Regions from separate parts of the Exiguobacterium sp. ERU653 genome, predicted to be linked through region 2. Evidence: predicted binding sites of a transcription regulator. Region 2 holds the regulator's gene; each other region holds the start of a gene.
The links. The regulator Rex, encoded in region 2, represses fermentation and respiration genes when NADH is low (regulators of the CRP and FNR family bind a similar motif). The targets are predictions, from matches to a motif close to TTGTGAAATATTTCACAA.

Region 1 (7,831 bases), on a different contig from region 2:
ATTCTTCAACGAGCGGCATTTTCGGGTTCGCCGTCGTACATTGGTCTTCGAATGCGTCGACCGCCATCTTGTCGATCTTCGCATCGAGATCTGCTTTCTTGATGCCTTGTGCTTTGAACGAGAGTTTGATGTTCAAACGTTGTCCGAGCTCAATGATTGCTTGGACGAGTGATTCGACACCTTCTGCTGTCGTGCTTGCCGGAAGACCGAGGTAACGTGCGATTTCTGCGTAACGCTCGTCGGCGATGAATGACTCATATTTCGGGAACGCCGCAAGTTTTGATGGGCGTGTCGCATTGTAACGAATGACGTGTGGCATGAGGATTGCGTTTGTACGACCGTGCGGTACGTGGAACTCTCCACCGATTTTGTGAGCGATCGAGTGGTTGATGCCGAGGAACGCGTTCGCGAACGCCATACCTGCCATTGTTGACGCGTTGTGCACTTTCTGACGAGCTTCCGCGTCGCTACCGTTTTCATACGCTTTTGGTAGGTAGTCGAAGATCATCTTCATCGAACGGAGCGCAAGTCCGTCCGTATAGTCGTTTGCCATGACTGATACGTAAGCTTCGATGGCGTGTGTCAACACGTCCATTCCTGTATCTGCCGTGATTGATGCTGGTACGGTCATAACGAACTCAGGGTCGACGATGGCGACGTCTGGTGTGATTGCATAGTCAGCAATCGGATATTTCACATTACGTTTTTTGTCTGTAATGACGGTGAACGGTGTTACTTCTGAACCTGTACCAGAAGTTGTTGGGATTGCGACGAACATTGATTTGTTACCGAGTGTCGGGAACTTGTATGTCCGTTTGCGAATATCCATGAATTTCTGACGAAGGTTTGAGAACTTCTCTTCTGGACGTTCATAGAAGAGCCACATCCCTTTCGCAGCATCCATTGGTGATCCACCACCGAGTGCGATGATCATGTCTGGCTGGAAGTGACGCATCGCTTCAGCACCGTTCATGACCGTCTCAACAGATGGATCTGGTTCGACTTGGTCGAAAATACGGTACTCAACACCTGCTGGTAAGTTTTTGATGACTTTATCAGCGAATCCGAGTTTGACCATCATTTCATCCGTTACAATCATCGCCCGCTTTTTCGTTGTGAGTGATTGAAGGTATTGGACAGAGTTTTTCTCAAAGTAGATTTTTTCAGGTACTTTAAACCATTGCATATTCACGCGACGTCTCGCCACCTTTTTCACATTGAGTAGATGTTTCGCCGTCACGTTTTCAGAGACGGAGTTTTTACCGTAAGACCCACAACCGAGCGTGAGGGATGGTGTCATTTCGTTGTAAAGGTCACCGATTCCACCGTGTGCTGATGGTGAGTTGACGATGATGCGACAAGCTTTCATACGAAGACCGAAATCAAGGATGGCATCGTCGTCCGTTGAGTGGATGACAGCTGTATGGCCGAGACCACCGATTTCAAGCATTTTTTCAGCAACCGCAAATCCTTCTTCACGTGATTGAACTTTATAAGCACCGAGGACCGGGCTCAATTTTTCATGTGAGAGAAGTTCTGTCGCGCCAACTGTTTCAAGTTCAGCAATCAAGATTTTTGTGTCAGCCGGGACTTTGAGACCTGCTTTTTCTGCAATCCACGCTGCCGGCTTCCCGACGATCTCTGGGTTGACTGCGCATGTGTCCGTACGGATGACGAGTGTTTCAAGTTTCGCTTTTTCTTCAGGTGAGCAGAAATAGCAACCGAGTGCTGTCATTTCCGCTTTCACTTCTTCGTATACTTCTTGGTCGACGATGATTGCTTGTTCAGACGCACAGATCATCCCGTTGTCGAACGTTTTTGAAAGGATAACGTCTGAGATGGCACGTTTCACTTTTGCTGTTTTGTCGATATAGGCTGGTACGTTACCCGGTCCGACACCAAGAGCCGGTTTACCAGTCGAGTAGGCGGACTTGACCATCGCTGCTCCACCAGTAGCAAGGACCATCGCGACACCAGGATGATTCATGAGTGCTTTCGTCGCATCAAGTGACGGGACTTCTACCCATTGAATCAAGTTTTCAGGAGCTCCTGCGGCTACCGCTGCGTCACGGAGGACCCGCGCTGCCTCACTAGAACATTGTTGAGCTGACGGGTGGAAGGCAAAGATAATCGGGTTACGTGTTTTAATGGCGATGATCGCTTTGAACATCGTAGTAGAAGTAGGGTTCGTGACCGGTGTGACACCTGCAACGACACCGACCGGCTCTGCGATGTATGTGATTCCGTTTTGAACGTCATCTTCTAAAACGCCAACCGTTTTCTCTCCACGAAGTGAGTTATAAATATATTCTGTCGCAAAGATGTTTTTGATCATCTTATCTTCAAAGACACCGCGACCTGTTTCTGTATATGCTAGTTTCGCAAGTTCGACGTGCTTCTCTAGACCTGCGAGCGCCATCGCTTGTACGATGTGATCAATTTTCTCTTGGTCGAACGTCATTAACGTATCGAGTGCGGCGTGTGCGCCCGCTACGAGCGTATCCACCATTTGTTCTGCCGTTGTTTCCACTTTTGCTTTCTCTTTAACTGCCATGTTAGGTTCCTCCTCATAAGTGAGAGCTTTTAATGAACATATTGACTTGATGGAAGCACGATGTGGTGCTTGTTTTCAAGAGATTGTGCTTTCCTTCACATTCATAGAATACAATGTTTTCCCGGTTTTGTGGGTGACAACAATGTGAACTCTTTCACAATATTTTTTTATCATTTGTTGATAGCTCTTGATTTTTACATGCACCCTCAGTAAAATCGAATACGTTTTCATGAAAACATGAGTAACAATTCATGTAAACGCTTACATTAATTGTGTCAGTTCTATCTCTTATAAGATGTATCAATCATCACATCAACCCGTTTTTAGGTTCAAATGCACCTGACTCGTGTATAATGAACATAGAACCTAACTAGGAAGTGAATCTATTATGCCGAAACAAGATGCAGCGGACCAGTTTGTCAAACTAATCCCTTTAATTCGTCGTAAATTGCTACGTCGATCTGATTTTCCTCAAATTCCAAACTTGAACTTTTCTCATTTCCATCTATTAATGTTGATTGAAGACGAGGGGGCAGTCACGAATGGACGAATTAGCGAGACACTCTCCATCGCACCACCGAACGTCACCCCTCTCATCACGAAACTGTTGAACGAGGGCTACATTACCCGCGTACCCGACGAACGGGATCGTCGAGTGATATGGAACCAGCTGACGGAGAAAGGTGAGCGAATCTTACTTGAACGAAGAGACTCGTTCCGAACGCTATTCGAAGAGCGCCTCGCATTTTTAAATGAAGATGAGACAGACCGGCTGATTGAAAGTTTGAAGACCCTCACTGAGATTGTAGAGAAAATGGACAAAGGCGACGAGTAAATCTTTACTCGTCAATTCAGCCAACTTCTTATATAATCTGTAATGAATCTACGTACAAATGGAAAGAGAGATGACATGTAATGGGTCGTAAATGGAACAACATTAAAGAGAAGAAGGCGTCTAAAGATGCCAACACGAGTCGCGTTTATGCGAAGTTCGGTCGCGAAATCTATGTGGTCGCCCGACAAGGGGAACCAGATCCTGAATTGAACCAGTCATTAAAATTTGTGGTGGAGCGCGCTAAAACATATAACGTGCCTCGCGCAATCATCGATCGTGCAATCGATAAAGCAAAAGGCGGCGACGAAGAGAACTTCGACGAACTTCGTTATGAAGGATTCGGACCGAATGGTGCGATGGTCATCGTCGACACGTTGACGAACAACGTGAACCGTACAGCATCAGAAGTTCGTGCTGCTTTCGGTAAAAATGGAGGCAACATGGGCGTCAGTGGTTCGGTCGCTTATATGTTCGATGCAACAGCCGTCATCGGTGTCAACCAAATGTCTGCAGATGATGTTCTTGAACTTATGATGGAACACGACCTTGACGTTCGTGATGTCATCGAAGAAGACGAGACGGTAATCGTCTATGCCGAGCCTGAAGCGTTCCACGCCGTTCAGACCGCATTCAAGGCTGCCGGGGTTGAGGAGTTTGCCGTCGCAGAGTTGACGATGCTCCCACAGAACGAAGTGTCGCTCGATGACGCATCGAAAGAACAATTCGAAAAATTAATTGACGTTCTCGAAGACTTGGAAGATGTGCGCCAAGTGTATCACAACGTCGATATGTAACACGCAAGCGATAACTTTTACGAGTTATCGCTTTTTTCATGAGCGATTTGACAAGGGTCATATCCTATGTTAAATTTCAAAAAGTCTTTATCGTGTTAAAGTGATACTAAGAGAAAGAAAACATGAAAGGTGTTGGATGTATATGAACGCAGTGTTACTTGCAGTCATCGTCTTATTCGCGCTCGCCATCAGTCGAGTGCACATTGTATTATCCTTAATATTAGCGGCGCTAGTCGGAGGGCTTGTTGGAGGACTTGGGTTTAACGATACGTTGACCGCCTTTAGCAATGGCCTCGGGGGCGGAGCGAGCATCGCGCTCAGTTACGCACTCCTCGGCGCATTCGCCGTCGGGTTGTCGAAGACGGGTCTACCAGACGTCTTGGCCGAAAAACTGATTGCCATGTCGGGTCGTGACGTGTCGGGTAAACGCGTGAGTTATGTCAAAGCGTTCTTATTGTCGCTACTCTTATTATTGTCGATCAGCTCACAGAACGTACTCCCGATTCACATCGCCTTTATCCCGATTGTGATTCCACCGTTACTCGTCTTATTCAATGAATTGAAACTAGATCGCCGTCTCGTAGCGACAATCTTAACTTTCGGTCTTGTGACACCATACATGTTGTTACCAGTCGGATTTGGCGGTATTTATTTGAATGAGATTCTCATTGCGAATGTCGAAGCGAACGGCTTGACAGTCGGCGACGTCAATATCATCTCAATCATGGGAATCCCGGCATTAGGTATGGTCGTCGGATTGATCGCAGCGTTCATTCATTACCGGAAACCGCGAACGTATGAAACAATTGCGCTCGGACCGTCTGACTATGAAGTTCGTCAAATGGGCGGTTTCAAGATGATCATGACGCTTGTCGTTGTTCTCATCGTTCTCATCGTTCAATTACAGACCGAGTCGATGATCGCCTCGGCAGTGACAGGACTGATGTTACTCTCGATTTTCCGCCTCATCCCTTGGTCGGAGGCAGATGACATTTTCACGAGCGGCATGCGCATGATGGCGTTCATCGGTTTCGTCATGATTGCCGCAAGCGGATTCGCAGCCGTCATTCGTGAAACAGGCGCGATTGATCCGCTCGTCAACGGTGCGAGCAATCTGATGGGTGACTCGAAAATGATTGCCGCTCTCGTTATGCTACTCGTCGGACTAGTGATCACGCTCGGAATCGGGTCAAGTTTCTCGACCATTCCAATCATTGCAGCCATCTTTGTACCTCTTTGTGTACAGTACGGTTTCTCTGTGGAGGCGACGATTGCCATCATCGGGACTGCGGGTGCTCTTGGTGATGCGGGGAGTCCTGCAAGTGACTCGACGCTCGGACCTACGAGTGGATTGAACGCTGACGGCCAACACGATCACCTACGTGAGACGGTTTGGCCAACGTTCCTACACTACAACATCCCTCTCATCATCTTCGGGGTGATTGCGGCAATGGTCCTTTAATCATTTCTTCCGTCGTGAATAAATCGTTCCTAGTAAAATTAAAATGAGGATAAACCAGATTCCGGTGTACATGAGGATTTCGGTAAACATAAAACTCCTCCTAAACAAAAGATAAGGAGCGACGGTTGTCGCTCCTTTTTTATGATGAGGTTTTTAAGACAGTCTTGCAAGTATCGAGATAGGAGTCGACCACTTCTGCCACTTCTCGCCCTTCTCGAATTGCCCAAACGATTAAGCTTTGACCTCGCTTCGCATCCCCGGCGACAAAGACATTATCCGTTACTGTATGGAAATCCTTCGTCTTTTCGACGCCGATTTTCCGCAATTCATGCTCCGGTCTCTCAAACCCAATCGCAACGAGGACGAGATCCGCAGGATACGTCTCTATCGAATCTTCTTCCACGAAGAAAGTCGCCTGACCATCCGGGTTGACAACTTTCGTCATCCGTTCCGTTTCAATCCCAGTGACACGTCCTTCTTTCGTGACGATTTGGTTGGAACGAATCAAATACGTTCTCGGGTCTTTCTCATACACCGCGAGCGATTCAGCGTACGCATAATCTGTCGTTAGCGTGTCAGGCTGCAGCGGCCAAGGTTTCTCAGGTGCACGAAGCAACCCTTTTGATGGGTGCTTACCAAATTGAACGACTGATTTTGCGCCTTGACGAATCGCAGTCGCCACGCAATCGGCGCCTGTGTCCCCACCTCCGATGACGATGACATCTTTGTCTTTGGCGTCAAATTTCGATTCGAGATACACTCCTTTTCGTTCATGCATCGAGGCTGTCAAATAGTCCATTGCCATTTCCACGCCAATGGCATCATCTCCATCAATCCCAAGTGTACGCTGTTTTTGTGCGCCAGTCGCCAAAATGACAGCATCGTACTCGTTACGAAGCGATTCGACCGTCACGTCGGTACCGACCTCTACATTCGTCCGGATGACGATTCCCTCTTGCTCGAGCAGACGAACACGACGTCTTACGACACCTTTATCCAGTTTCATGTTCGGGATTCCGTACATGAGGAGCCCACCCGCTTCGTCCGCCTTCTCAATGATGGTGACCGAATGTCCAAGCTGGTTCAATTGATCGGCTGCAGCCAATCCGGCTGGACCGCTTCCGACGATGGCGATTGTCATCCCGGTTCTATGCTGAATCGATCTCGGTTTCACCCATCCTTCTTCAAAGGCACGGTCGATGATTGTCCGTTCAATCGATTTGATGGCAACAGGATCTTCACTAATGGCGAGCGTACATGATCCTTCACACGGCGCCGGACAAACCCTTCCCGTGAACTCCGGGAAGTTGTTCGTCTCCATCAATCGATGATACGCACCCATCCAGTCAGCTTTCGTCACAAGCTTGTTCCATTCTGGAATAAAGTTATGAATCGGGCAACCGATCGTCTCCTGACCAATCAACTCCCCGACATGGCAGAACGGCGTGCCGCAGTCCATACAACGTGCGGCCTGTTGTTGGACGGATTCATCATCCATCCGTGTCGCATATTCCTCATAATCTCTCACCCGTTCATCAACCTGACGCTCTGGTAAGGTCGTTCGCGCGATATTCAAAAAGTTATGTTTCATGCGGTACCTCCTTCAGTCACTACGCGGAACAATTCAAGTGCTCTGTCAGCCTCACTCAATTCCGGACGTTTTGCTTCAATCTGACGCATCACGTCTAAGACGTTCGCATAGTCTCTCGGAACGACTTTCACAAAGTTTATACGCTCTTGTTCAAACGACTCTAAAATCGTCCGCGCTTTGACACTGTCTGTATGGAATTGATGCGCTTCAAGAAGTGTATAAATTTGTTCCATGTCCTCATCGTCCAGTTCTCGTTCGACGGAAACGAGTTCCTCATTGACGAGTTGTTCATACGCTTGTGCTCCGTAAATATAAGCTGTTCCACCAGACATACCGGCCGCAAAATTTCGTCCGATCTGTCCGAGTACAAGGACCGTTCCACCGGTCATATATTCACACCCGTGATCTCCGACTCCTTCGACGACTGTCGCCGCACCTGAGTTTCGGACGGCAAAACGCTCACCGACGTGCCCGTTAAAGAAAGCTTGACCGCTCGTCGCTCCGTATAAGCAAACGTTACCAGCAATCATTTGTTCACTCTCGTCAAACGGGGCATGTTTTTCAGCAATCAACGCCAGTTTCCCTCCACTCAAGC
Region 2 (7,831 bases):
CGGTCATCACATTAAACGGTGACCTCGGTGCCGGCAAGACGACGTTCACACAAGGGTTCGCAAAAGGACTCGGTGTCACGCGGAACGTCAACAGTCCGACATTCACCATTATGAAACAATACAAAGGGCGTTTGCCGCTCTATCATATGGATGTCTATCGACTCGAGGATACGGGGGATGACATCGGTCTTGAGGAATATATCAACGGTGACGGTGTCGCCATCGTGGAGTGGTCGAACTTGATCGAGTCCTCGCTTCCGGAAGAACGCTTGGCCATCACGATTGAACGGGTAAGTGACGAAGAACGGAAACTGACACTCGCTCCGACGGGTGAGCGTTACGTTCAAATCGCCAAGGAGGTGCTCGTATGAAGCAATTGATGATTGATACCGCGACGACACGTTTATCTGTCGCGTTAAGTGAGGCTGGAGAGATTCAAGCCGAAGCGACGGTCATGGTCTCAAAAAATCATGCGGTCACCCTCATGCCGATGATCGAACAGCTCATGGCAGCAGTCAAATGGACACCGAACATGCTCGAGCGCATCGTTGTCACGACAGGGCCTGGGTCGTACACGGGAATTCGGATTGGAGTGACGACGGCGAAAACACTCGCCTATACGCTCAATCTTCCGCTCATCGGGGTATCTGCCCTAAAGCTTATGGCAGCGGCCCCGAATACGGACTTGCCGGTCGTCTCGTTGATTGACGCGCGCCGTGGCAACGCGTATATCGGATACTATCAGCACAACAAGGCACTGACACACGATCAGCACGCCTCGGTCGCGGACTGGTTACGATTGAATAGCCAAGGGCGTTTCCTCGTCGTCGGAGACGTGGGGCCGTTCCGTGACGTGTTAAGCGAATACGACTATATCGAAGCACCGGCTGCCCATCGATACGGGCGCGCGAGTGATTTGGTCGTATTCAGCGATGAGACGAGCGACGTCCATGCGTTTGAACCAGAGTATTTGCGTCTCGCCGAAGCAGAAGCGAAATGGTTAGAGGGACAAAACAATGGCTGACGTGAAAATTCGTCGGATGACGTGGCTCGATGTCGAAGAAGTGACAAAAGTCGAGAAAGCGTCGTTCTCTATTCCATGGACAAAAGAAGCGTTCATGAATGAAATGCTCCGAAATGAACAAGCGATTTATTTTGTCGCGGTCCATGACAAACGGGTCGTCGGTTTTGTCGGGGTATGGCAAATCGTCGATGAAGGACATATCACGAACATTGCCGTCTTACCTGAATTTCGGGGGCAAGGGATTGGCAATCAACTGTTAGCGGAACTCGTCACATTCGCCAAGTCGAAAGGACTTGTCGGATTGACGTTAGAAGTCCGTGTGTCAAACGTCGGCGCGCAAAAACTGTATGAACAGTTCGGTTTTATGCAAGCTGGACGGAGAAGGCGCTACTATCAGGATAATAATGAAGACGCCTATATTTATTGGGCGAAGTTAGGAAGTGAATCAGAATGAACACATCACTGATCCTCTCAATCGAGTCGAGCTGTGACGAGACGTCCGTTGCGCTCGTCAAAGACGGAAAGACGTTATTGTCAAACGTCGTCTCTTCTCAAATCGAGAGTCATAAACGATTTGGTGGCGTCGTCCCTGAAGTGGCGTCCCGTCATCATGTCGAGCGTATCACGTATGTCATTGACGACGCGTTAAGCGAAGCAGGCGTGAAGATGGAAGATGTGGACGCGGTCGCAGTCACACAAGGACCGGGTCTCGTCGGTGCCCTTCTCGTCGGCATCAGTGCAGCCAAAGCATTGGCGTTCGCCCATCAAAAACCGCTCATCGGCGTCCATCATATCGCGGGACATATTTACGCGAATGAACTCGTCGAAGAGATGCAATTCCCGCTCGTCTGTCTCGTCGTCTCAGGAGGCCACACGGAACTCGTCTATATGCCAGAACATGGTGTCTTCGAAGTCATCGGTGAGACACGTGATGACGCGGCGGGTGAGGCATACGATAAGGTCGCGCGCACGCTCAGTCTCCCCTATCCGGGTGGACCTGCGATTGACCGCTTGGCTGCGCTCGGGGAAGACACGTATAACTTCCCACGCGTTCGTCTCGAACCAGGTAGCTTTGACTTCAGTTTCAGTGGCTTGAAGTCATCGGTCATCAACGCCGTACACAATGCGGAGCAACGTGGAGAGACGGTCATCCCAGAAAATTTGGCGGCGAGCTTCCAAGCGAGTGTCGTCGAAGTACTCGTCGAGAAAGCGATTCGTGCCGTGAAGGAAAAAGGGGCGAAGCAATTGCTCGTCGCCGGTGGTGTCGCGGCGAACCGTGGCCTCCGCGCAGCGCTTCAAGAGGCTGCTACAGCTGAAGGGATTCAACTCGTCATTCCACCGCTTGACCTCTGTGGGGACAACGCGGGCATGATCGGGGTGGCGGCACATCACGCGTATGTGCGCGGTAAGCGCGATACACTAGCGATGAACGCGGTTCCTGGGTTATCCTTAGAAGAGAGCATGACAGTCTAGGGGGAAATAGAGACATGACGAAACGCATCATCATCGGAGGACTCATCGTACTACTCGTCGTTGCGACGTTCTTACAAGTACGTGAGATCATCCGCGCTTACAATATCGCCTACCAAGAGGAGATTGTTCCAGAAGAGACACGAGTGAAGTCACTCACTGGAGAAGAGTCATTAGAAGGCATCGGTCGCGTGACCGGAGAGAATACGCTCATCGAGTCACTATATGGCTACACGAGTGTCGTCGACCAAGAGCCGGAGCGTGTGATCGTCGTCGATCGCAATCTCGGGGTACAGCCAAAAGCGAGCGATGCTTATTATGAAATCGAGCGGGGTCGCGAGGCGACGGAAGAAGAGGCGGCGAAGTTTGAGGATTTGATCGAGGAACTCGATGAACAGCAACTGTTCGCGCAAGTCATCTCGACGCATGAGGCACGCTATGTGACGAATGGCGAAAAGCCGATGACGTTCTATAAGGTGTTCACACGTGACGTCGATACGAACGAGGCCGTCTTCTTCATCGCTGAGGACGGGACGAAGCTCGACTTCCATACGGTAGGATTCCAGCCGTTACGATATTTCTAATATAAAGAGAGGCCGGCGTATGACAACGCTGACCTCTCTTTTTACTGTTTACGCTTTTGGTTGTCGATAATTCTCTCGATGCCATGTGTTGATACGACTCACGATGAACACGAGAAGGGCGAGAATCCACATGAAGAGTGTCTCTTCGTAGAAGTGGGCCCATACCGAGCCTGGCGCATAGAACGTATGAACGGTCACGTCGACCGGCCAGACGACGATGCGAATGAAGAGCGTGCTCATGAGCAATCCACTGAAAAGACTGAGCAAGATCCCTGGCCACGTCTGAATGATGAAGCCGATGACGACAGGCAAAAAGTAAAAGAGAATAGACGGGACGATCGTCGGCTCACCGCGGATGAGTTCAGATACGAACTCGGTCCCGGTCGGCACGATGTAGGCGAGTCCCGTGAGGAACGCTTGAATGAACTCGATTCGCATGGCACGGGTACGCATCATGTATGGAGTTCCTCCCATTCCGCATAAAGTGCGGTGATCGATTCTTTCGCTGCGTCCGATTCGGTCGATAGTTCTTGGGCACGGGCGAAGTCGTTGAAGACGTCCGGCTCACACAGCAACTGTTCGATCTCGTCGAGACGCTTCTCATGTTGCTCGATCGCCAGCTCGATCTCTTCGATGCGCTGTTTGATCCGGCGCTCTTCCCGTTGCTGTTCCTTGTCGGCGCGTTGTTTTTTCACGACGACCTGCTTCGTCTCCTCACGAGCGAGTCGTGCGAGTTCTTCGAGCTCTTCTTTCTTCTCGACGTAGTACGAATAGTCCCCGAGATACTCATCGATGCCGTTCGGCGTGATCTCTAATACACGTGTCGCGAGACGGTCGATGAAGTAGCGGTCATGCGAGACGAAAAGGATCGTGCCCGGATAGTCGAGGAGGGCATTCTCTAAAATCATCTTCGAGTCGAGATCCAAGTGGTTCGTCGGCTCGTCTAAGATGAGGAGGTTCGGTTGCTCGAGCTTCAGCTTGGCCAACGTAAGACGTGCCCGTTCACCACCCGATAGTTCGAGGACACGTTTCGTGACGTCATCGCCGCTGAAGAGGAACTGACCGAGAAGACTCCGCACTTCCTGTTCGCGCATGAGCGGCCAGTCGTTCCAAATCTCATCGATGACGCGGTTTGTGTCAGACAAGTTCTGTTGCTCCTGGTCGTAGTAACCGATTTCGACGCCCGTCCCGTAACGGATCTCACCGGTGAGGGCGGTTTGTTGTTTCGTCAATACTTTGAGTAATGTCGACTTCCCGACCCCGTTCGGACCGACGAGGGCGACGGATTCACCGCGTTGCAGTTGGAAGCGGAGATGCTGGGCGATTGGTTCTTCGTACCCGATGGCGAGGTCGCTCGCGCTCAACACATCGTTCCCGCTCTGGCGTTTGATGGAGAACGAGAGGACGGCGCTGCGTTCGTCACCGTCCGGGGCATCGAGTCGGTCGACTTTCTCGAGACGCTTCCGCACGCTTTGTGCACGCTTCGTCGTCGTCGCTCGGGCGATGTTTCGCTGAATGAAATCCTGCATCTTGGCAATCTCTTCTTGCTGCGACTCGAACTGCTTCTTCTCTTGCTCGTAAATGGCGGCCTTCTGTTCGAGATACTTCGTGTAGTTCCCGACGAAGCGACGGCTCCGATGACGTGACAGCTCATAGACGACCGAAACGACACGGTCGAGGAAGTACCGGTCGTGGGAGACGATGAGGACAGCTCCTTTATAGCCGCCCAAGTACTTCTCGAGCCAGGCGAGCGTCTCGATGTCCAAATGGTTCGTCGGCTCATCCAAGATGAGCAGGTCAGGACTTTGAAGGAGCATCTTCGCCAAGGCGAGACGCGTCCGTTGTCCCCCGGATAGCGTGTCGATGCGACGTTCGAAGTCATCCGGATAGAAGCGCATCCCATGGAGGACCGAGCGGATGGTCGCTTCATACTGGTAACCGCCACGCTCTTTGAACGTATGCTGCTCTTCATCGTAAGAAGAGAGGAGACGTTCGTACGCAGCGGCGTCATTTAGGATTCGTTCGGATCCCATGTCGGCTTCCATGCGACGGAGCGTCTTCTCCTGCTCGATCAAGTCCGTGAAGACGGTGAGCATCTCGTTCCAGATTGTCTCGTCGGATTCGAGCCCTGAGTCTTGGGCGAGATAGCCGATGGTGACGTCTTTTGGCTTCATGATGTCCCCGGAATCATAGTTGTATTCACCAGCGATGACTTTCAAAAGTGTGGACTTACCGGCACCGTTCCGACCGACGAGGGCGACACGTTCACCTTCCTGGATTTCGAGTTTTACGTTTTCTAAAATCGGCTCGACGCCGAAGGATTTGGATAAGTTGTTGACTTGCAGTAGGATCAAGTGAAAAAACCCCTTTCTCTCTATTTAGTATACTGTATTTTTCAGCGATTTTAGGTATATTCGTTGAGTGGTCATGTGAATTCGTTTACAATCAAGGTGTATGAAATTCAGATTCGTTTGTAACGTGTCGTAAAAAGGAGGCTCTTTCCGTTGAGTCAAAACGAACCAAAGATTCCACAAGCGACAGCCAAACGGTTGCCACTATACTATCGATTTATTCAAAGCCTGCATGCGTCAGGGAAACAACGTGTCTCTTCAGCAGAACTGAGTGAGGCGGTCAAGGTCGATTCGGCTACGATTCGCCGTGATTTCTCGTACTTCGGTGCGCTCGGTAAAAAGGGATATGGCTATAACGTGCAGTATCTGTTAGACTTTTTCCGAAAGACACTGAATCAAGACGAGATTACGAATGTCGCCTTGGTCGGGGTCGGTCACCTTGGGACGGCATTCGTCAACTATAACTTCCTTAAAAACAATAACACACATATCGTCGTCGGGTTCGACGCAGACGAGACAAAAGTCGGCACGACGATGTCAGGCGTCCCAATTCATCACGTCGATGAGATGGAACAGATTATGAAGCAAAACAAGATCGACGTCGCCATTTTGACGGTACCTTCTGCCTATGCGCAGCCCGTCGCAGACGACTTGGTGCGATTCGGCATCAAGGGTATCTTGAACTTCACACCGGCACGACTCACTGTACCGGACACCGTTCGCGTCCATCACATCGATTTGTCGATTGAGCTGCAGTCACTCATTTACTTTATGCAACACTATCCAACCGCTGAGGGGGTCCATCAATAATGGAATTACTAGCATCATCACTCGTCGTCGGGATGCCAGGTGGGGTGAGTCTATTTGTCATCGCCATCATCGCACTCATTCTCTTCGGACCGAAGAAATTACCGGAGTTTGGTCGCGCGGCCGGGCAGACGCTTCGTGAGTTCAAAAATGCAACGAACGGCATGATGAACGAGCACGACGAGAACGACAAGAACGACAAGAAAGCTATCGAAAAGAAAGAGCAGTAAGCCATGAATCATCAACCTGATCAAGAGCGGGAACTCACCGATCACTTGACAGAGCTGCGGAGACGACTGATGCTATCTGCATTTGTCGTCTTTGCCTTCTTTTTGATGGCTTTGCCGAGTGTCAAATATGTACTCGCGTACTTGCAAGAAGATCTCATCGAACGTGGGCTCGAACTGAACGCCTTTGGGGTCGCGGACCCACTCATGATTTACTTGAACTTGGCGCTCGTCATCGGCCTGATTGCGGCGAGCCCATTCCTACTGTATCAAGTGTGGGCGTTTGTCGCACCCGGTCTGCATCCGAATGAGCGGAAAGGCACGCTTGCCTATATCCCGATCATCTTCGGATTGTTCTTGATTGGTCTTGCGTTCGCCTACTATTGGTTGTTCCCGCTCGTCCTCGATATCTCGACGGACCTCGGGCAAGACCTCGGACTCGAACAACTCATCGGGGCCAATAATTACTTCGCGTTCTTGTTGCAGCTGACAATTCCGTTCGGTCTATTATTCCAATTACCGGTCGTGACGATGTTCCTCACCCGGATCGGTGTCGTGACCCCGTACTTCTTATCGAAGATTCGAAAGTACGCGTACTTTGCGCTATTCGTGGTCGCGGCGTTCATCACACCACCGGACTTGACGTCGCACCTCATGGTGTCACTACCGCTCTTCTTCCTATATGAGATCAGCTTATCGATTTCACGTATCACCTATAAAGGGGTGCTGCGCCGGGAGAAAGAAGCGATGGTGCAAGAACAGATGGATTTAATGAAACAGATGAATGAGAAATGAGCATCGTTCCTTCCAGGGAGACGGTGCTTTTTTGATTTTTGGTAACGAACGTTTTTCAACAACACGAAAACACATGACTGACATGATAAAATAAAGCTACTCAGTTGGATGCCAGGGGGAGAAGCGATGATTTGGGAGTACTACGGGGATGCAATCATCATCATCGGTGTGTTGACGACGATTTTATTGATTGCCATGCTGAACTTTTTGAAGTCGAAATTTAAGCGAAGACTCGTCTTTTCGTTGATGCTGCTCGTGGTAGGATACACGCTGATCTTGATTGGTCTCGTCTTTGTTCGCGGATGGGATGGTCTGGGCTGGAGCATGATCGGCTTCAGTTTATACGTGATCGGTCTTGTCACCTATATCGGCGTCGTCATCTATCACTGGATCAAAGCACGACGCACGACGAATTCGTAAGTGAACCGTTCCGGTTGCGGGACGGTTTTGTTGTCACGCATGGAGTTCAAATTTTAGACACTTTTACGTGAAATAGTGAGCAAAAGGATTGTCAAACCTTCTTGTGAAATAGTACACTAAGTTCAGAAAGTGAATGTGATTTTTATCACAAAC
Region 3 (7,831 bases), on a different contig from region 2:
CTGCCAAGCGGTCTTCCGTGAATTGAATGTATTGCTTCGCTTTTTGTAAAGACTCACGAATTTTCGTCTCATCATTCAAATAGAGCGCACAAATCGAAATGGTCCGATATACGTCATCCGCACGGTAGTAGATTCTAGTCCGCTTCATATACTCGAGCGCGTCTTCAAGCTGTCGAATGGAGCCTTCCAAATCCTCATCACAAAGAAGATTTTTAAAGACGATCAACATGGCATACTCAGTTCTCGTTTTCGCTTTCATGTACTTCGCATCAAGGAGTTCAATCGCGTCAATCCGCTCAATCGATTCTTCATATCGGTTCCACATCAATAAATAGTAAGCTTGGCTGATGCGCCCGATCGCCAATTCATCTGTTTCTCCTAATTTTTCAAAAATCTCAATCGCTCGGTCGTAGTAGGCTAACACCTTCTCATTTTCTTCTTCTTGAAAGTACGTATCGCCATACAACATATACGCTTTCCCTTGCCACACAGAGTTCATTTCTTCTTTTAAGTATGGGGAAAGCATCTGTCGTATTTCTTGATCCGAACGCGAGATGAGTGTCATTTCTTCATATTCTAACTGTTCGACCATCGTTTGTAGCTCAGCTTCTTTCGGGTCCGTCAATAACTGTTGCATCGACACACCTAAACGACTGGAAAGTTCTCGCAAACTACGCATCGATGCTTCCGCTTTCCCGTTCTCAATCATACTGAGCATCGATTTCGTGACAATCCCTTCCGCCAACTGCGTCTGGGTCATTTTTTTCTGTTTTCGTAACGCTTTAATTCGTTCACCAATCATATGCCACCTCGAAAAGTTAAATTATATTGAACTTTTTGTTTACATTTCACTCCCGTACCTTTATGCTAATGTTAAATCACATTTAACAAATTTGCAAAGGAGTGCTTCCTATGAAATTCTTTTCGTCCAACCTCTCCATTTTATTACTCGGTAAATTCATGTCTTTGTTCGCATCCAACTTATTTACGTTCGTAGCAGGCTTAACGGTATTGACGACGACCGGATCTGGACTGCAATTTGCATTTGTCTTACTGGCAGGAACATTGCCACGCGTTCTCCTGTCACCATTTGCCGGTGCTTATGCGGATAAGCTTGACCGAAAAGGCGTCATCATCAAGATGGAGTCTTTGAATGGAGGATTATTTTTACTCGCAGGGATTGGAAGTCTAATGTGGACTTTTGAAGCACCTGCCTTTTATGTCATCACATTTTTCTTATCCATCGTCTCCACTTTCTTATCGGTCACGCTATCGAGTTCGATTCCACTTCTATTTGAAGAGGAAGAGCTTCAACGTGCCAACTCCCTCATTCAAAGTATCATCTCCATCTCAAGTATCGGTACTCCGCTTCTTGCCGGAGCACTGTTTAAACTCATACCGATTCCAGTGTTTTTATTCAGCTCAGCCCTATTCTTCATGATTGCTGCGTTACTTGCTTCTCGACTCACATTTCATCAGAAAGAGGTTGCTCCAACCGAACAATCCACCTGGGAAGATGTACGGTCCGGTCTGTCTTATTTGAAACAGCAGCGCGTTTTATGGACGGTCACCGTCCTCGCCGCATTCTTGAACTTCTTTTTCGTCGCGTCAGAAGTGTTGTTCCCGATTGCAGCATTACAAGAGGTCGGTGTGTCCCCGTTCCAGTTCGGACTACTTGAAAGCATGGTTGCCATTGGATTTTTAGTCGCTTCTTTACTTCACGCCTTGCCGTTATTCAACATCAAACATCGCCTATCGACCATGCGATCAGCACTGACCATACTCAGCATTCTATTTGTCGGCCCTGCCATTCCATTATATTTGAACTTCAACGTCATCACGTCGATTTTCTTTTTTGCGATGTTCGCTTTACTGAGCGGTTTCTTCATCGTACGTGTCAATATCCCCATTCAATTGCTCTTACAAACGAATACGGACCCGAACTACTTAGGTCGTGTGATTGGGGTACTCGAATCACTCGCGATGGGGATCACACCAATCGGTTTCATCTTATTCGGAATATTAAGTGATCTTGTGCCAGTCGCTCATCTATATACCGCCTGTATGATTGGTCTACTCTTATGTACTTTCACACTCACCTATCGCATCCGTCACGACATCCAGGCAGAAAAAGCTGCACTTCAGTCAGCCGAACGTGTGTCGTAACGAAAAAGACATCGAACGAATCAGTTCGATGTCTTCTCTGTTGACGGGAGTACCCGTTTTTCTAATAAAAATGGTCCGAATGGGATGACGGATGCCATAACAGCAAGCGTCAAAACTTTGAAGCCCCAACGGAAGCGCCACGCCATGTACACGGCTGCGAGCACGTAAGCAACAAACAAGAAACCGTGCGCTGCGCCGACAATACTGACCGCAAGTGGAATGCCGGCCATATATTTCAGTGGCATCGCGATTAATAGTAACAGCAAGAAGGATACCCCTTCTGTGTAGCCAATCCATTTAAAATGAGTCATAGTCATATGCGTTCTCCTTTATCTCTGTTAGGCTACATCTATCGTAGCCGAAACGTGAGAGGTTTGTCACAGGAGAACATATAAAAGTTACGAGGCTATTTGACGATTTGGTGAACGGTGCAATACTTTCGTTTCAACGAAGTTACGAAGGAACAAGCCGTCGACTCCGATTTTGCCAGCGTTATGACCGGCAACTAAAATCAAGACAGATACGATCAACATCGTCGGGTTCGTGCTGACTGTTCCTGAAAGTAAGAACGCCATGTTCATGACAAGTCCGAAGAATGCTGCACTACGTGTGAGTGCACCGAGTAATAACCCTAGGCCGACCAAAAATTCACCATAAGGAATGAGGACATCGAATAATCCAGCGTTCGGGATTGCAAAGTTTTCTAAGAATGCGGCCCACCATCCTGCGACAGCTGGATGTTCTCCAGTGGCGAGTGACACCGCGTTGTTTAAAAATCCTTCTGTTCCAAAACCACCTGTGATTTTACCCCAACCTGCCGTCAACCAATGATAACCGAGCCATACACGTAATACCGTTAAAATCGCTGTGGCAACATTGTGGTTTTGCCAAAATTTCGTGAACATAATAATTCCTCCCTTTAAGAAGTTAAATAAATGAATAATGTGATTACATTCACAATATATCATCTATGTTCACTTTTTCACATATATAATCTTCCTTGTTCATAATTCGTACATATGTATGCCACAGTCTATTCACATATACAAAAAGACGCCTTCTTTAGGCGTCTCTAAGAGTATTATAAGGTGACTTCTTGGGATGGTTGACCTTTTTTGTTCATCACACGCATTGATTCAGGTTCGATTTTGAGAATGATGAGTTTTGGATCATCCGGTCCATCGAACCATCCTTCAAGTTTGTCATTCCATACTTTTTCTTTCATCGATTCATCATCTGACACCGTTGCTTTTCCTAAGATTTCTAGGTACGTGTCGCCGACTCCATCTCCATCGTAACCAATTAAAATATGAGTATATGGATTTCTCTCTAATTCCTCTACCTTATCTGTATCGTTTGAAGTTGCTGTATAGAGCGTGAAATCTTCATGGAAAAATGTCATATATCGACTGTGCGGTTTTACTTTATATACAGTCGCCATTGTACCTACATTACTTGAGTCTAATATTTTTAATGCTGTTTCTTTTGCACTCATTCCGAATTCCTCCTTCACGATTTGTCGCTCGTATACTGTTCCCTCAAACCATATGGTTAAACACAAAAAAACCTGCTCGCCGATGCGAGCAGGTATCATATTCCTTAGAAAGGAAGATTAGATTTTTTCAACGTTAGAAGCTTGTGGTCCACGAGCTCCGTCTGTGATTTCGAAAGTTACTTCTTGGCCTTCTTCAAGTGTTTTGAAGCCGTCGCCTTGGATTGCTGAGAAGTGTACGAATACGTCGTCTCCGCCTTCCATTTCGATGAAGCCGTAACCTTTTTCTGAGTTAAACCATTTTACTTTACCTGTGTTCATGAATGAACCCTCCTGAAATAAACGCTATGCGTTATAGTAGTGCCTTACTAGAAAAAACTTGACCAAAAAAAATACAAGCCTCTGGAATTATCTAATGAAAAATAATCCCAAGCACTTGTGAATTATGATTCCAGCTATTCTTAATTAAGCACATATTGAATATAACATGGTTAGATGCTTCTGTCTAGTAAATACTTCTGATTGCTAAAAATAAGTCGAAACGGGTACACCCTAGAGAAGATGACACTAGGGGGATCTATTATGAAAAATTCAAATGATCAACAGTCAATCGCATCGATGATTGCTGCTTATTCCGACTGGTCTGAAGAAGAATTAATTCATCAAACACTCAAGTGGCATCATACCACGAGTAAAACAACTTATCCAGCAATGAGCCAAACATACGCTTGTCGAATCCCATTAACGGAGCGAGTTTCGCCTGTCCGGACGTCTCTTCCGCTTGAACAGATCGATGGAGTGGTTCGTCCCGTTTGGATGCGCCGACTCGATGCGGAATATTTGAATCTGATGCATATGACAAAATCACGTGTCGATGTGACGAACTATGGGGCTGTTGGAGATGGCAAGACGGACTGCACCCTCGCCTTTCGTCTCGCCCTCCGCTCTAATCGCCGTGTCTATGTGCCACCAGGTGTATATATCGTTCGAGGAATTCGCCTTCCTTCTAGTTGTACACTTGAAGGTGCCGGACAAGACGTCACAATCCTCAAATTATCCGATCGGGCTCCGAAGCATCGCCGTCTTTTACGAAATACGACCCCATTCGCCGGCAATCATCATATCGAGGTATCCCATCTTACACTTGATTGGAACGTTGATCGTTTAGGTGACGTGAAACGAACGACAAGCGGTGACACGACATCGAGCGCTTTGACATTCGCGCACGTGACGTATGGATGGGTGCATCATGTGACGGCTAAAAATGCCGGGCTCCATGCGTTTGACATTACGTCCCCGCACTATCACTACCTAGGTGACGGACTTCGTGCGGCAAACGGAAGTCGGTATATCCATCTCAATCAACTCGAAGCAACGAATTATGGGGACGATGGGATCACAACACATCATAGTGATGCCATCTACATCACTAACTGTTATTGTCATCACCCCCATGGCCGAACGCACGCTTTAGGATTCTCAAACTCAAACGGCATTGAAATTGATGACGGTTCGCGTCACGTCACGCTTGTTCACAACAGAACGGAAGGCTGTTTTGGAGGTATCGAAGTAAAAGCGCATGGAACCTCGTCAGCCGCACACGACGTCCATATCTTCGGACATCTCTCCGTTCACGACAATCGTTCGTTCAACTTCCGCCACATCGGTCATCATTTGGCAGACGATCCGGATTCCGCGACTGCACGCTTCCTGTCCGGTACAAATTTGGTATCCATCGAGCCAGTCCGAAGCCCGCTTTATGCAAAATCCTCGCCACGGAGTCTGGTCGTTTCCGCATATCAAGATGTCTTCATCCATGGTTTGACTGCCATCGGCGACCCGACCTACGACTATGAACAGCATCCAGCACTTGCGATTCAATATAAGTCAAGACGTGTACAGTTGAAACGAATTTCCGTTCGCGGGTTTACCACAGCCCGAGCCGACCTCGAGCTGTTTGGAGGGGAGAACCGCACCGACGAAGTGACTATCAACGCCTTAAAGTGCAAGGAGTCTGCACCCATCGCCTTAAAAATCGGACGTCAGATAGAACAAATTGCGCTTCATCAAATCGAAGGACAGAAAAAAAGTGGAGATGCTCTCATCTCCACGAAAAGTCCGATTGATGTACAGGACATACTCGCTTACGGGTTCTCAGACCGGGTACGTTCGGACGTTTGAGCCGCCTCCACGAGCCGGTCCAATTTGTCGTCATCGAGTTCAAGCGAGCTTTCTTTCTGCTTTGCCATCATTCGGACGATTGCTTTGTCTAAAAAACCCATTCGTTCAAAGTCATAACCACTGCCAACGACCTCGACAAAATAGGCATGCTCGCGGAGTGATTCACGGTACGCCTCTTCTAACTCACGAATCCGCTCTGATTCTGTCGGTGTCCCGGCACACAAATATAAAGCGAGGGGATGCTCAAGCAAGTGTGCTTCGTGAAGCGCCAACCATTCCTTCATTTCGTCCTGGATGGTTCCCATCCGAATCGAACTGCCGACGATGACGTGATTGATCGTCTCCCACATCACATTCGGCTCTTCTACGATATTTTGGACATGAACGTCACCCGACAGACGTTCAGTGAGTAGAGCCGCTACTTTTTCACTCGTCCCATACCTGGAAGAGTAAGCGATTAAAGTACCCATGTCGTTCCCTCTTTTCATGTCAGACGTTACTTACACTATTCCCGAATCATGAAAAGAAGATACGTGACCATTCAAAAAAAGCTCGCCGAATGGCGAGCTTTTGGTCACAGTTTGTACACTTGCGCTTCGTACGGACGAAGCGTGAACGGTCCAATCGGTTCCATGTTGCCGATGACGCGTTCGTTTACGTCATATGGTAAATCACGTTGTTGTGTTTCGTCCGAGAAGTTACAGAGCACGAGCCAAGTTTCCCCTTCGAACGAACGTGTGAATGCATAGACCCCTTCATCTTTCGGCAACAAGAGCTCATACTTTCCATAGACAACGATTGGATTGGCTTTACGGAGCGCAATCAATTGACGGTAGTAATGGAAGAGCGAATTCGGGTCTTTCCGTGCCGCTTCCGCATTGATGTCGACATAGTTCGGGTTGACCCCGATCCATGGCGTCCCAGTCGTGAAGCCGCCGTGCGCTTCGTCCGACCACTGAACTGGTGTGCGTGAATTGTCACGTCCCCGCTCATGAATCCCACGGAAGATCTCATCGTGTGTCAACAATCCTTTTGACGTGTAATCACGATAGGCATTCAACGTCTCAATATCCCGATACTGATCAATCGAATCAAAGGCGACGTTCGTCATGCCGAACTCTTCCCCTTGATAAATGTAAGGTGTCCCTTTTAATAGATGAAGAAGTGTCGCGAGCATCTTCCCAGAACGGACACGGTATTCCGGTGAATCATTCCCAAAACGTGAGATAGCTCGAGGCTGGTCATGGTTACTCCAGTACAAGCTGTTCCACCCTTCTTCTTCAAGTCCTTCTTGCCAACGTGAGAAGATCGTCTTCAGTTCGGTCAACTTCCAGTCCGTCGGATTCCACTTCCCGAAGCTCCCGTTCCCGACGTCTACGTGCTCAAAGTGAAAGACCATGTTCAATTCGTTGCGGTCTTCCCCTGTATAAAGCTTCGCTTCTTCTACACTGACACCTGGCATCTCCCCGACCGTGATCGTATCGTATTTCGATAAGACTTCTTGATTCATCTCCTGCATGAATTCATGGATGCGTGGTCCGTTAAAGAAGAATGGCGTACCGTCACCGTATCCCGTTCCTTGTGTTTGACCGTCTGGGTAGCTTTGGTCTTTTGAGATCATGTTGATGACGTCCATTCGGAACCCATCGACCCCTTTATCGAGCCAATACGTCATGAGGTCATACACTTCACGGCGAAGCGTCTCGCTTTCCCAGTTCAAGTCCGGTTGCTTCTTACTGAAGAGGTGAAGGTAGTACTCATCGCTCGCCTCATCATACTGCCAAGCGCTACCGCCGAAGAAAGCTCCCCAGTTCGTCGGTGGTTGACCGTCCTTTCCTTTTTTCCAAATATAATAGTCACGATACGGACTATCTTTTGAAGAACGTGACTCCATGAACCATTGGTGTTCGTCAGAAGAGTGGTTGACGACGAGGTCCATCATGATTTTAATACCATGCCGGTGCGCTTCCTCAAGCATCGCATCAAAGTCAT
Region 4 (7,831 bases), on a different contig from region 2:
CAAATCCACCAACTAGTCCACCAGCGTGCGCAAAATGATCCAAACTTGCCCCTAAAACAAACGCTAGTCCCACATTTAATCCTAACATAATAAAGAGCGGAGGTCCGAGCGTCTTCATAAAGAGAGAACGATCTCGTAGTCCAAAATAAAGTAAAGCACCGACAAGCCCAAATAACGCACCCGAGGCACCCGCAGAAATTGATTCACTGAATGCATATGATGCTGTCGTCGCCAAAACCCCACCAATCACATAGATAATCAGGAACCGAATCGAACCATACATTCGTTCGACGAGTGGACCGAGTGACCAAAGGGCAAACATATTGATCGAAAAGTGGAACCATCCGATATGCAGAAACATCGGTGTGATCAAGCGCCACCATTCTCCCTGCTCAATGAGTGGATTCACTTTTGCACCGAATGCGATCAACGTATTCGGGTCAAGAGTTGAGCCGACAGATTCAGCTAACCACATGACTAAAAATGTGATAAACATTAGACCGTATACTACTTGCGGTTTACCAAATGAGAACCGCTTTTTTAACTCAGACTTTTTTTCGCGGTCAAGGGAGACAGCAAGCATTCGAAACCGTTCTTCTTCCATAGTGGGCGTGCAGATAGATCGAGATATTGTTACTTTTGCCGGGATTGGAAATGTTAGTGAATCAATCCTCTCCTCATCTACGAGACGTTCGCCATACAAATGAATCGTCAATCGCTTCCGTCCGATCCGAGATAGGCGAAATGCGTTTAGGATAGCATGAATATCGGTCCCGACATGATTTGCCCATGCTTTTTCGGACTGAATGTACAGATCATAGCTATCTCCCGCTTTCGTGTCGAACAAAATGACCGCGCGTGAAGGCTCTAATATCCCTTCAATTCGCCCGCCGCTTTCAACCGCCCGATAGATATCTTCCCAAAAACAAGTCGTAGCCAATGGAACTCCCTCCTCTCTCAAGTATTCTCTCCATTCTATTGTAAATCACTGAGCACCTCACGACAAAATCGGGACTTGTTCTGGATGCACAAATACCCGTAACCAGATGGTTACGGGTCATCACTATATAGAGGTTACAAGACAGGTTCCATTGTTTTCATGAGCACGTTCGCAGAGTGTTGCATTTTTTGATGCTCTTCTTCTGACAATTCGATCTCAACGACTTCCCGCACTCCTTGACGATTGATGATGGCTGGTACACCGATATGGATATCATGTAGGCCATATTCCCCGTCGAGATGAGCACCGACTGTCAACAATGTGTTTTCGTTACGAAGGACGGCTTTGACCAAACGAAGTAATCCGAGACCAATCGCGTAGTATGTCGCACCTTTACGCTCAATGATATGATATGCCGCGTCACGAACGTTCACATAAATATCTTCGAGATCTTGCCAGTTATATTCGTCATGCTCTTCAAGCAATTGCTCGACCGATTTTCCGTAAATCCGGGCGTTGCTCCAAGCAGCGAATTCTGTATCTCCATGTTCGCCCATGATGTATGCGTGGCAGTTGCGCGGATCTACATTAAAGTAGTCACCAAGCATATAACGTAAGCGAGATGTATCTAGTACTGTACCTGAACCAAAGACTCGATGTTTCGGAAGACCCGAATATTTCCATGCGAGATGTGTCATGATGTCAACCGGGTTTGAGGCAATAATAATGATTCCATCAAAACCAGAGTCCATAATCTCTGAAATCATAGATTTCATAATCTTCGCATTTTTTTCGACGAGGTCAAGACGTGTTTCGCCTGGACGTTGTGGCGCACCGGCAGTGATGACGACAATATCAGCTACTCCACAATCCGTGTAATCCCCTGCCCAGACACGCATTGGTGATGAAGCAAATGAGACGCCATGGTTCAAGTCCATCGCTTCCCCTTCTGCTTTTGCTTTATTGATATCAATAATGACGAGTTCTTCACATAGACTTGCTGTTGTTAATTGATAAGCGAAGCTCGCACCTACCGCACCTGCACCCACGAGTGCGACACGTGTTACTTTAGCATGATTTAATGTTTCCATATTGATTCTCCACCCTTCGAACAATCTGTTTCATGTTTTTGTTATCTCTGTTACATCATGATTGTAACATCATTCACAAACCCTAACTACAATAGAAACCGTTTTCACTTTGGCGATATTGTGACAATATTCACATTCAAATGGAACATCTTCATTTCCTGTACTACCCTCATCCGAGCACAAAAAAACAAATCAAAGTCGCTCCGAATATAGAGATGAAATTGACCGCATCGTTACCGAGCAGGCGCCATCCAGACACGTATGTCGTCGAGACCTGGTGATGAACTTTTTTTTCAGTCAATTTGCCACAGACAGTACAACGAAACTTGCGTTGCAGAGTCGCTCCAAGTAACGTGTCGATGACGCTACCGCTTAGCCCGATCCCCCATAACATAAGGAGCAGTGCCACATCCATTTGGACAAATAAGATAGAAGAGATCACGATTACGAAAGCCCCTATAATCGACATGAATGTGCCGAATGTGGAAACTGCACCGCTTGTCCCCGGTTCGACTCGCTTAAACGTGAACATGAATCGCGGCTTATTTTTTGAGAGCACACCAAACTCCGACCCCCACGTATCGCTTGTCGCCGCGGCAATAGACACAATGTACATATAAACGTAGACAAAATTTTCTGTGAGCAGATACCCGAGTGCACAAAGAATACCGACTCCACCGTTGGCCAATACCTGTATGGCGTCGCGAGCGCCTGTTTTTTCGACGATATCATCCACTCCTTCTTTATCGCGTGAACGATATTTCGAGGCGAGCGAGGAGGTCGAGAAAAACACACCTAGCAAATATAGCCCAAACCACCCAAACGATAGTCCAATCAACGTCCCTGTCAGCACTGTCAAGATGGCTCCTAAAAACGTTAATGACTGCAACCGATAACCGAGATAGGCGACGATACAAGTTACAACAAATATGGCGAACATTGGATCATCTCCTTTTCTGTCACGATCCATTCAACAGGCAGATCATGTGGTTCAGTCGGCACATGACTTACAAGCTGATTCGTGTAAGCCAAAGCAATTGTTGTTCCTTTATATGTTTTTAGAAAACGGTCATAATATCCTCCACCCCAGCCAATTCGATATCCCGCCCGATCAAATACCCTTCCTGGCACAACACAGAGGTCGATTGGCCTCGTCGTCGGTAGAGTCGTCGGCTCTAAAATATTCATGACTCCCGCCTCGAGATCATCGACCGAATGAATGATGTGAAATGTAAGTCCTTGCCTCGTTACTTTCGGGACACAAACCGTTTTTCCTGCTTCAAATGCCTCGTGAATGATTGGAGAAGTATCAATTTCAAGCGGAAGTGAAGATGTCACTGCGATTGTCTGACTTTCTTTCCATATATAGGATGAAAACAGTCGTTGGTGTATCGCTCGATCGACGAGTTGCCGATTCGTCATTTGCTTGATGGATTGATGCACGATGCGTCTTAATGTTGCTTTTTCTTCCACAACTCGTCCCTCCTTATAAAAAAAGCCGCCACATATGTGACGGCCGGTCTCTCATTATTTCACTTCGCGGTAAAGCGTGTGACGACGGAGACGTGGGTTGTATTTGCGCAACTCGAGGCGCTCAGGGTTGTTACGTTTGTTTTTCTTCGTGATGTACGTGCGATCGCCTGTTTCTGTGCAAGCTAATGTAATTTTAACGCGCATTTCTTTCACTCCCATCTCAATGATGTTGTATCAAGTGCTTTTGCTTTACAGTCTAAGCATACTCAATTATCCTACCAAGTTTCTTTTGAAAAAGCAAGGTTATTTCACGTTCTTTTTCATTGGTTTCTGTCCATACGGAGAAGATTCAAGAGGCAGGCAAGTATTGACATTCTCACTCACCTTGTACCATTGCTTCAAGTCATGGATTGAAATCTCTTCACCGACATAAACGCACTCCGCTTCAGGGAACACACTGTTCTCAATGCGATGAATCGCATCGAATAAACCACCATGCCCGTGTGGATTGCGTGTCGCTTCGAAGGACAACATAGTTGAGTATAACGGAAGCGAAAGGGATTGCGCAAGTTCTCTTGCCGCAGGAATCGTCATCCAATCAAAGTGATGAACCACTTTGAAAGAGATCCGTTTCGCCAATTCATGAACTAGTTTGACATACGCAATATTTTGCGTGGCCACCTGATTCATGACATGTTCTAAAAATGTACTAGTCGGGCTCACTCGATACACATGTATGTTCCCATGCCGCTCATACGCTGGTAACTCATCGTGGTATGGTGTCAACACGTAGACGATTTCACCTTCGTTCGCTCTCGCTTCGACCTCATCAACGACCCGCTTTCCAAGTCCTCCGACGATATGACCGTGATATTCGGGAGTAAGCAGCAGGATTGCCGGCTTCTCTTGTTCACGCTCTGTCGTCACGTAATAATCATGGGGTGACAAGAATGAGTCGATGTCGATATCACCGTCTTGAAGGAACGGGTAGGCCGCGAAGTGTTCATTTAGCAATTGATCCGAGAGCTCATCCTGATAGAGCGCCGTTTCAAGTTCGGCAAACAGTCGTGTATGTTCTCGGAAGCGTTCAGCAGCGTACTGTGCCGTCGTTTGTCCATCTAAAATAAATGCCCAGTCACTCGACACAGCCAACACATAATGGCGAATCAATTGTTTCAATGCACGATTTGTTAAATCAGATTTTCCGCGATAATCAGCCACATCTTTTACGAGTTGCATCTCCATCATATGAAGGTGGCGAAGCATCCATTCATTTCGTTCATTGATCCACACTTCACCGTATCCTTTGCGCCCCCACGTATTCATCGAGACGTGAACCGTCTGTAAATCTTTGAAGTGACGTTCGAGGAACATCGCCGGTGTGATGGTCTCAATCCCAAATTCCACAAGGCGCTCTGCCACTTTCCCTAGAAATTCCGGTCCTTCGAACCACCAATGACCGAACAACTCCGCATCGAACGGTGCTGTCACTAAAAATGGTGGGAACGTTTGAGCACCATGGGCTTCAAGATGTGATTCGAGTGTTTTCGCAAAATCCATCGCATGATTCTCAATTTGATGTTCCGCCCAGTCGCGGACATAAAAATCTTTTTGATCCGTGTCGCCCGTGATTCGATGCATTTTTAATCCCGTATCAAACCGAATACCTTCAGGGTGCATGAATGATTGAATATAGTCCCAATCTCGATCATAGGCCAAATCACGATAAAATTCACGATAGTCCGGATGACCCGGGTATCCAATCATCGAACTCCAAATTTTGCCCGAGATGATTTGATCTCGTGGGAACAATGCGACCCCATGCGGAGAATAAACAGGCGCGCCAATCCCTTTGTCAGGAGTCGGATCAGCCTCTAATAAGGCATGCTCATCGACGAACGTGTACCGCACCCCTTCTTCATATAGAATCCGGTCTACTCCTGGTGTATAGGCACACTCCGGCAACCAAATACCTGTAGGGCGGAACCCATAATGACGTTCGAAACAATTAAGGCCAGTCCGGATTTCTGCTCGGGCAGCCTGCTCCGTAAACAGATGCGGGTTGAATCCATGAGTCGCTGTACACGTGACCATATCAATATAGCCCGCCTCACGATATGTACGGAACGCCTCATTCAAGTTTTTATTCCAATGAAGGAACGTGTTTTTCAAGTCTTGATAACGTTGTCTATAAAACTGAAGCGTTGCCGTCTCTGCATCCGTTCTTCCTTCTGAGAGCTCTAAAGCAATCAAATCAAGCATTTCATCCAAATGCTCGGCGTAGCGGTCTTGAATGAGTGGGTCAGCAAGCATTTCTACCACAGGCGGTGAAATACTAACTGTCCAATGTAACGGACGCTTCAATCGATCGACTTGCCAAAGGATTGGGATATAAGTCTCTGATATGGCCTCGTACACCCATCTTTCCTCTAAACGGTGTTTTTCTTCATGCCTAACGTACGGTAAATGAGCATGAAGGACGAGTGAAAAGTATCCTGGTTTCATGTATAGAGTCCTCCTTAACGTACGAAACGGTATGCCGCATATTTTGGTAATGTATCCAATAACTCTGGAGAATCAACTTCTCCGTATTGCCAACGCCTTACTGGTTCTGCGAATCGTCCAACACCGGCTGGTTCTGCCCGTGGCGTATCAAGCGGTGTCGATGCCGCAATCGGTAAAAACTCCCCTTCCATCGTGCGGATTCCAAATTCGAACACATATGTCGTATTTGGATCGAGAGGACGAACGAACCAACTATTCGTCATCTCAGGGAGGTCAAACGTGTAGGACCGGTTCGTGTGCCCGCTAGCGTAATCAAGCAACGTCACATCTAATATACGGAACGCTTTCGGCAATTCTTCCCATCGTCTCATGAACTGAAGCTCTAACGTTTTTTTCACCAAATCAGATACTTCCCAGCACACATATACTGAGTTCGGAGACTGGACGACCGCATGTAAAAAGTCTACATTATATCGGTCTGGTAACTGCCAGTATCCTTCAGGACCTTTCTCAAGGAGTGGTGAAGCCTTCACATCAACCGATTCTTTCGCTGATGCTACTTGTTTGTGTGATGCCGTTACGGACGTCTTTTCTTTTTTCTTGTCGCTTTTTTGTTTCACAGGGATAACGTCCTCCGATTCTTGGTGCTGATTTCTCCATTTTCGCCATGCGTATTGGACTTTGCCAATGGGGACGTCTAGTTCTGCCGCAATCTGTTTTAACGTAAAACCTTGTTGTTTCAAGGATACGATTTTCTCTTCCATCTCTGTTAGGCTCCCTTCATGTAAAAATCCATGTAGACTATTATTCGCTTTTTGGATTGCTTTTCCTGCCCAAAAAAATAAAGAACAACAGTCTTGTTGTTCTTTACCACTAATCTTATTGGTTCAAATCATAATGTTTCCCTTTTTCAAGGAAAATCAAATGCTCTCCGAAGTTTGTCACATGATCGCCCATGCGTTCGAGGTATCGAGCGATGTTCGAGAATTCATACACATCATTCGTACCGACCGTCATAGCCGGAAGAGAACCGATGTATTGTTTGATCACCGTCAAATTGATTTCGTCAATCACACGGTCCATTTCATTGAGTTCACGAACACGACTCACTTCACCCTTCCGATATGCACGAGTCGCAAGTTCAAGCATGTCGATCAACTGTTCAGCCATCTGCTTAAGCGGTTGGATGTCATGAACATACGGAACATGCTCGATTCGTGTCACTGCTTTAGCAATATTCGTCGCATAATCCGCAATTCGCTCCAAATCAGTGGCTGACTTCATCGTTACAATTAGACGGCGTAAGTCAGTTGCAACTGGTTGTTGCTTTGCAATCAATAGAATCGCTTCGTCGTTGATTGCTAACTCTAAATCGTCTAGCTCGTTATCATTGTCGATTACGGTTTTTGCCAATTCAAGATCATGTTTTTCTAACACTTCGATTGCCGTTGCCGTTTGGCGCATCGTCAAGTTCGCCAAATGAACTACTTTATCTTCTAACTCTGTTAACTTTATATCAAAAAATGTACGATTTTGTGCCATCAATCTAGTCTCCTCCTTAACCGAAACGGCCAGAAATATAGTCTTCCGTCCGTTTGTCAGATGGATTCGAGAAAATCTTATCTGTTATATCGAACTCGACAACTTCTCCATTCAAGAAGAATGCCGTTTTATCTGAAACACGGGCAGCTTGTTGCATGTTATGCGTCACGATAATGATGGAATATTGCTCTTTTAACTCCTGAACTAACTCTTCTACTTTTAACGTAGAGATCGGATCAAGGGCTGACGTTGGCTCGTCCATCAAAATAACGTCAGGCTC

Region 1: the regulator Rex is predicted to act here: its motif matches at 2,697-2,714, upstream of adhE (bifunctional acetaldehyde-CoA/alcohol dehydrogenase).
Region 3: the regulator Rex is predicted to act here: its motif matches at 3,109-3,126, upstream of KNO95_RS10585 (DoxX family membrane protein).
Region 4: the regulator Rex is predicted to act here: its motif matches at 2,150-2,167, upstream of KNO95_RS05275 (L-lactate dehydrogenase).

The regions. Positions count from the first base shown of each region.
Region 1 is NZ_JACSKV010000001.1:664,126-671,956, reverse strand. It holds gene adhE (bifunctional acetaldehyde-CoA/alcohol dehydrogenase) at 1-2,554, opposite strand, end outside; gene KNO95_RS03465 (MarR family winged helix-turn-helix transcriptional regulator) at 2,943-3,389, shown strand; gene KNO95_RS03460 (YebC/PmpR family DNA-binding transcriptional regulator) at 3,470-4,183, shown strand; gene KNO95_RS03455 (Na+/H+ antiporter family protein) at 4,326-5,645, shown strand; gene KNO95_RS03450 (glutamate synthase subunit beta) at 5,785-7,236, opposite strand; gene gltB (glutamate synthase large subunit) at 7,233-7,831, opposite strand, start outside.
Region 2 is NZ_JACSKV010000004.1:103,186-111,016, reverse strand. It holds gene tsaE (tRNA (adenosine(37)-N6)-threonylcarbamoyltransferase complex ATPase subunit type 1 TsaE) at 1-371, shown strand, start outside; gene tsaB (tRNA (adenosine(37)-N6)-threonylcarbamoyltransferase complex dimerization subunit type 1 TsaB) at 368-1,024, shown strand; gene rimI (ribosomal protein S18-alanine N-acetyltransferase) at 1,017-1,478, shown strand; gene tsaD (tRNA (adenosine(37)-N6)-threonylcarbamoyltransferase complex transferase subunit TsaD) at 1,475-2,497, shown strand; gene KNO95_RS13115 (hypothetical protein) at 2,512-3,078, shown strand; gene KNO95_RS13110 (hypothetical protein) at 3,127-3,534, opposite strand; gene KNO95_RS13105 (ABC-F family ATP-binding cassette domain-containing protein) at 3,531-5,432, opposite strand; gene KNO95_RS13100 (redox-sensing transcriptional repressor Rex) at 5,583-6,239, shown strand; gene KNO95_RS13095 (twin-arginine translocase TatA/TatE family subunit) at 6,272-6,466, shown strand; gene tatC (twin-arginine translocase subunit TatC) at 6,470-7,258, shown strand; gene KNO95_RS13085 (YesK family protein) at 7,385-7,678, shown strand.
Region 3 is NZ_JACSKV010000002.1:110,095-117,925, forward strand. It holds gene KNO95_RS10570 (helix-turn-helix domain-containing protein) at 1-802, opposite strand, end outside; gene KNO95_RS10575 (MFS transporter) at 913-2,166, shown strand; gene KNO95_RS10580 (DUF3817 domain-containing protein) at 2,187-2,483, opposite strand; gene KNO95_RS10585 (DoxX family membrane protein) at 2,565-3,071, opposite strand; gene KNO95_RS10590 (pyridoxamine 5'-phosphate oxidase family protein) at 3,248-3,661, opposite strand; gene KNO95_RS10595 (cold-shock protein) at 3,779-3,979, opposite strand; gene KNO95_RS10600 (glycoside hydrolase family 55 protein) at 4,241-5,839, shown strand; gene KNO95_RS10605 (flavodoxin domain-containing protein) at 5,803-6,309, opposite strand; gene KNO95_RS10610 (glycoside hydrolase family 13 protein) at 6,414-7,831, opposite strand, start outside.
Region 4 is NZ_JACSKV010000001.1:1,010,682-1,018,512, forward strand. It holds gene KNO95_RS05270 (rhomboid family intramembrane serine protease) at 1-940, opposite strand, end outside; gene KNO95_RS05275 (L-lactate dehydrogenase) at 1,075-2,031, opposite strand; gene KNO95_RS05280 (DUF92 domain-containing protein) at 2,201-2,971, opposite strand; gene KNO95_RS05285 (5-formyltetrahydrofolate cyclo-ligase) at 2,950-3,504, opposite strand; gene rpmG (50S ribosomal protein L33) at 3,559-3,723, opposite strand; gene KNO95_RS05295 (1,4-alpha-glucan branching protein domain-containing protein) at 3,808-6,009, opposite strand; gene KNO95_RS05300 (DUF4912 domain-containing protein) at 6,024-6,773, opposite strand; gene phoU (phosphate signaling complex protein PhoU) at 6,889-7,551, opposite strand; gene pstB (phosphate ABC transporter ATP-binding protein PstB) at 7,568-7,831, opposite strand, start outside.